Regions from separate parts of the Paenibacillus sp. BR2-3 genome, predicted to be linked through region 1. Evidence: riboswitches for the same ligand, from Rfam matches in the RefSeq annotation. Region 1 holds a riboswitch; the other holds the start of a gene.
The links. A riboswitch is a leader RNA that binds a small molecule or an ion and turns the genes downstream of it on or off. The one in region 1 is predicted to bind cyclic di-GMP.

Region 1 (3,105 bases):
ATCGTTTCAGCGGGTGAGGCCACCTTGGCTCCAATGGCCATGCCGATCGCATTGCCCATGCAAGCAAAGTAAGCATCAAAAACCAGGCTGCCTGGTTTCTTCACCTTGTACCATTTGACAGCATTGAAACCGTGACTTCCATCGTCGACGAACACTGTATTATTATAAGGGATTAGATCACTCATAGTGCTTAGTACCGATGCCAGTGAGAGCTTGGGGAGGACAGGGAGCTCTTCCGTATAATCTACAGGCACGGTTTCGCGTTTAGTAACAGTGTCAGGATTAATATTATTGATATACAGCCTCAGGTTTTGGCGAAGATCTCCGGTTACCTGTATGGTCTTGGAGGTTAATATTTTTCCGACAAAGGTAGGATCGCTGTCAAACTGAATCAATGTCGCCGGATGATTCTCCCGCCCCAGATTACAGATGGTCATATCGCTTAACCGTGATCCCAGAACGATATATAAATCACTATGGTTCAGTAGATCTTCACCGTGTTTGCATCCCCCGACACCGATCGGACCGTGATACAACGGGTGATCCCAAGGAATAGCTCCTTTACCTCCAGGCGAGGTCACGATAGGAATATTAAAGATTTCAGCTAATTGAATCAGCTCCACATGGGCTTCAGACCGATTAACACCTTTACCGGCAATAATTAAGGGATTAATGGAGTTATTAATGGCCGAAATTACACGATCAATGTTAGCAAAACTTACGAGGAATTCCCGCTCCGGGATAATAATATTGCATTCTTCAAGCCGTTCCGTCTGAACATCAAAAGGTAAACAAAGATGAACAGGTCCACGCTTGCCGCTCAGTGCAATTGAAATCGCATGATTAAAAATGGTGCCGAAGTGGTCGCCGCGTTCAACAAGCTTACTAAACAATGTAGCAGGTCTGAACATCTCTGCCAGATCAGCAAGATAAGAGGACGAATCCTGGCATTGTGGAATTCCTAGTTCTTTAATGGACTGGTGACCGGTAATGAATAAGACAGGTAAGTTATTAGCTTTAGCATGCGCTGCTGCGGTGAGCAAATTAGTGCCTCCTGGGCCAGAGGTACCAAAAGCTACTCCGAGATTTCCGGTTTTTAGAGCGTAACCGGAGGCTTCGAACCCGGAGCTTGATTCATGTCTCCCAGGGATAAACTCAATTCCATAATCCACCATCTTTAAAGCTGCAGGACAAATAGATTTACCTATGATTCCAAAGGCATGGGTTACTCCGAGGTTACGTAGTGCTTCTGCCATGTAATCTGCGACTGTCTTCAAAAGTTACACCTCACAAGTGAATTTATGTAGATTAAATTATCGATCCATCGAATAGAAATCGTCAGACCTATAAAATTAAAAAAATAAAACCTGTGCTCAAATACAGAGCACAGGTTGGTAGCACAAATCGCCGTAGAGACCGCATAAATAATCCAGTCATTCTGGTTTTTCAGCAACCTGGCAGTCATGACCCCATTAATTACCGAGGCTGTAGATCCATGGCTTTGCGTCATTCTCTTTCGAGAATTTTGCCCATATAAATTTGTGAATTTCAAAGAAGAATAATTTTCCTTTACAATATATTCCTCGAGCACCTTTGTCAATAAAATTATACATAATAGCTCGAAATTTGACGAAGAATGTGAATAAATTAGGAAAATTAGATTCTATTTAAAACTTAAAGACATGGATAGTCTTTTGCAGTTGAAGTACGGAACGGGTCATAATTTCAGTTTCATCGGCTACCGCTTGAAGCGCATGAATTTGTTCGTTCATTGCCGCTGAAACTTCCTCGGTTCCGGCAGCAGTTTGCTCAGTGATTGCTGAAATATTTTGAATAGCGCCGGAGATTTTCTGCGCACTCTCCAGCATGCTGTCGCTTTCTGCAGAGAACGAAGAAATTTGCTCGGTTATATACTGAACACTTTGTACAATCTGGGCAAAAATCTGGGCGGTTTCAACAATCATCTCATTTTGTATTTGCACGACTTCTTCATTGATGGAGATATTCTCAATGGCTTGCTTGATATCATTCTCGATACTCCTTACGAGACCGAACACTTCTTTCGTGGAGGCGGTAGATTCTTCAGCAAGCTTACGAACCTCCTGGGCAACGACGGCAAAGCCTCGTCCATGTTCCCCGGCCCGTGCCGCTTCTATGGAAGCATTCAGCGAGAGGAGGTTGGTCTGCTCGGCAATCTCTGTAATCGTCTTTGTAATCATCGTTATGCCTTTGGCATTTTGGGAGAGGGCCTCGATGGTCTGCGCTACTTTTTCGGTAGCATCGATATTTTTCCGCATTCCGGCAGCTTGGGTATCTACAGAATGTCTGCCTTTTTCAACCAGATCCAGCGTATGTATTGAACGTTTGTTCATTTCTTTCGTTGAACTTGTGTAGTTGGATACTTTAGTCTCTATGTCTTTTATAGATTCCGCCATATCGGCAATATCAACGGATATTTCATTCGCTCCGAGAGCCAGTTCATTGGAGGATGAAGCGACTTGAGCCATTACAATTTTCAAATCCTGATTCTTATTCTCTATCCCGCGGCTTGCATCCGTTACCTGGCGGGTAATCTGTGAGGCTTCTGTAAGGATTTTCTTGAGTTTATCAATCATACTGTTGAACGAGCGGCTTATATCGCCCATAGAGCCTGTCTCATCAGCTCTGGAAGTAAAGTCTCCTTTCGCGATCGTGTGCGAGATATTGGAAATGTCGTCAAAGGATGATGTAAGCGTTCTCTCAATGTAGCGGGAAAGAGGGTATGTGAGACCGCCAAGTAAAGCTACCAGGATAATTCCTGCAAATGCTTTACCTATAATCAAAAATGCAATCAAAACAGGAACAGCGAACAACGCGGCAACCATAAAACATCCGGCAATGATTCTTTCTTTTAACGCAAGCTTGTTCATCCAGGCCATAACAAACAGATCCCCCTTAATTATGTTGACTATTGTAATATTATAGGTGTTTTTGGGAGCCGAGGTCTATTGTAAGAATTGACATAAATCATAAATCTTTAAAGTGGTATAAAAATAGGGGGTGTCCCATAAGCCATATAAATGGCTTTGGGTATCCCCGTTGTTTTTCGAGTAGGATGTACATTGA
Region 2 (3,105 bases), 1.7 Mb from region 1:
ATCCCAGGCTAAGGGGCAGGTTGCCTACGTGTTACTCACCCGTCCGCCGCTAAATCCTATTGAAAGCAAGCTCCCAATAAAACTCCGCTCGACTTGCATGTATTAGGCATGCCGCCAGCGTTCGTCCTGAGCCAGGATCAAACTCTCCAAATTGGTATTTAGAAAGAGCGATAGCTCATTTTGAAACATCTGACGAGAATTTACATTCTCATTTTTGGATTTCACTTTCATAAAATCCCACTCACTCGTTGTTCAGTTTTCAAAGATCAAGTTCTCGTTGTCGGTCATTAATGCCTCACCAGCAACTCTTATAATATATCACATTGTATTGAGGAGTGCAAGCTTTTTTTTCGAAATAACTTATTTCGCTAATCACTTCGCTTATTTCTTCTCCAACAACGCTTACTTATAATACCCCATCCTCAGGGGTAAAAGCAACCCTATCAGCAAAATAAAAACAACCTGCTTAATTATTAAGCAGGTTGTCCATTAATTGAGTTAAATTTCAACAAGTATTAATAAACTTTAGCAGTCGTGTATTTATTCGAGCTTTTGATCAGCGTTGCAGTTTTCTTGTTCTTGATCAATCCAGCGTCTACAGTCGTGTCAATGGTTACCCATTTGCCATTCAACAGCACTTCATTCCAGGCATGATACTGACTGACATAGCTCGTGTTCCCCATAACCAGTTTGGTTGGAATATCTACACTGCGAAGCATTGCGGCAAATAAGGAGGAATAATCGTAACAAATACCTTTTTTGTCCGTAAGAGTATTATCTATATTAGGGATGTAATCACTGGATACTGAACTCGCTAAACCATAATCATACTGCACGTTCTTAACGATGTAGTTATAGATGGCTTTCACTTTCTCTTCATCTGTTTTCTTTCCTTGTGTCAGCAGTTGAGCTCTTTGAATGGCTTTATCCGAGGAACTCCATTTAATATTCTGAACGGAATTCAGATATACAACATTAGTGTTGCTTAAGGACAACTGTACCATTGCAGAGTAGACCGTTCTGTATTTGTTACCCGTAGTGTTCTCAAGAACAGTAACCTTATAGGAACCATTTCCTTGTTGAAGTGGAAAACGTTCATTTTGTTGAGAAGAGAACAGATTATAGGTGTAGCTATTATTGTCCTTAGTAATCATCAGCTTGGTGCGTTTGTCTTTCGGCACTTCGTATTCAATTCCGATTACACCCTCCGTAAGCTTCGAGGTATTCAACCAACTGGAATCGGTAGTTGCAGCATCTGCTGTAGTCACCTGAACAGAAGTGGCCACTACAAATAGCGTTAATAACATAAAATAAACCTTTTTCAAGGATAAAACTCCTTTCGGTAGCTGGCTGCCATCCTTACGGGAAGGCCCTTTAGCTTTGCGTCCCTAACTTTCGTCAGGTTTGCTATTATCGTATAAGCTCTATCTTTGTACTATTTAGTAGAGTCTGATAGAAATAGACTTGAACAAACAAAAAAAAGCCCTTCATTCGGTAGCTGGCTGCCATCCTTACGGGAAGGCCCTTTAGCTTTGCGTCCCTACTTTTCAATAGGTTTGCCGTTATCGTGCTTAGCTTTTATAGTTAATATATTACCATATTTTCGCAATTACTCAATAGTAAAGTAGATAGATTTATTTTCATATTATTAAAATTATGATAGTTCAAATTTATCATATCTTTCAGGACAATTTGGCATGCACTATAAGCCGATGTGTCGGATTTACGAGCGGATCACATGTTATAAGGGTAAGAATCTTATCTTTATTGTTGCCGTTCAGAACAGAAACGTCGGTTGGCTCCACCACTGAAATATCATAAACCTCGTACTCATAGACTTGGTTCTTTGTTTTTACAGTAATAATGTCTCCAATGGCTACTTCATTCAATCTGTTGAATAATCTTCCGGTCGTTCTGGCCCTGTGTGCAGCTATAGCTGCATTGCCGATCTGACCGAGGGGGGTTGTTTCCTGCATATGTGCGGCGGCATGCTTCATATTGGCTTTCGTAGCCCCCTCCAGCACAGGCAGCTTCAGGTTTATTTTATTAATTTCAAGGAGTGCAATAACGTTATCGCCCATTTCCGGCCCGGCTGCGGTTGGACTGTCCCCTGCAGTCTGGGCTTGCTCGTCCAGAGCCGATTCATCCGCAAGCAACTGAGCAACCTTGGCATATCTGCTTTCCAGATCAGCATCAGCCGTGGGATTTGCACTATCATTGTAGCTCTGTTCCGCGTCTTTCAACAGCTGGCTTTGCTGCCAATCGTTATACCACTCATTAGCCTTCGGATAGAGCAAGATCAAAATACCGCCAAGTATAAGCAGATAGGAAAACTTACGCATAATTCGCACTCCCTTCTATTCATAAGCTCATACTATCCTTTCAAAAAACCCATTTCCGGCTTCCGAAGAAGTTAATAATTACTGTAATAAACGTAACCATAACTTTAGCCATCAAAACTTGAACCCCGAGCTGATCTGTCAAAAGACGCATAAGCAGCAGCGAGATTCCCAGCACGGCCAGATTCAGCGCAATAAATTTCAGCAGCTGCGTCCGGTCGAACCCTTCCTGACTGACACGTTCCCGATCCCGAAAGGTCACTTTTTTGTTAAGAATAAAGCTGTTGGCCGTACCTGCACTGTAGGAAATGACCTGAGCCACCGGATAGAGCATCCCTATGGAGTGCAGCAGTGTAAATACAGCAAAATCAATCAGCGTGTTGAGCAGGCCGACCGCATTGAACTTCAGAAATTGAATGAATCCGGTGCGGAGGCTTTTATCGGGCATAAATATCGTCCTTCCGGTCATCCTCAAATTCTCCATTACGGTACCCCGCCGTCTCACGCACAATATAGAGCGGTCTGTCTTTGGATTCGTCGTAAATCCGGCCGATGTATTCACCAATGATCCCAAGCAGCATAAGCACAATGCCGTTAAATAGCAAATTGACACCTACTATTGAAGTCCAGCCCGGAACGGTCCATGATGTGAACAGCCTCTGAAACAATACAAAGAACAGGTAAATAAAACTGGTTAAGGAAAGAAAGAAACCAATATAGGACGCGATCTTCAGCGGCTTATGTGAAAAAGAGGTGATTCCGTCAA

Region 2: it holds a riboswitch for cyclic di-GMP, as region 1 does, so the genes downstream of both, PaeBR_RS02875 (transglutaminase-like domain-containing protein) here and PaeBR_RS10630 (thiamine pyrophosphate-binding protein) in region 1, are expected to answer to the same signal.

Annotation. Positions count from the first base shown of each region.
Region 1 covers NZ_CP126311.1:2,237,374-2,240,478, forward strand. Annotated here, with positions in the region: gene PaeBR_RS10630 (thiamine pyrophosphate-binding protein) at 1-1,277, opposite strand, end outside; cyclic di-GMP riboswitch class I at 1,446-1,540, opposite strand; gene PaeBR_RS10635 (methyl-accepting chemotaxis protein) at 1,668-2,918, opposite strand.
Region 2 covers NZ_CP126311.1:585,599-588,703, reverse strand. Annotated here, with positions in the region: rRNA gene PaeBR_RS02880 (16S ribosomal RNA) at 1-153, opposite strand, end outside; gene PaeBR_RS02875 (transglutaminase-like domain-containing protein) at 516-1,325, opposite strand; cyclic di-GMP riboswitch class I at 1,339-1,419, opposite strand; cyclic di-GMP riboswitch class I at 1,491-1,571, opposite strand; gene PaeBR_RS02870 (class D sortase) at 1,683-2,342, opposite strand; gene PaeBR_RS02865 (GtrA family protein) at 2,383-2,787, opposite strand; gene PaeBR_RS02860 (glycosyltransferase family 2 protein) at 2,777-3,105, opposite strand, start outside.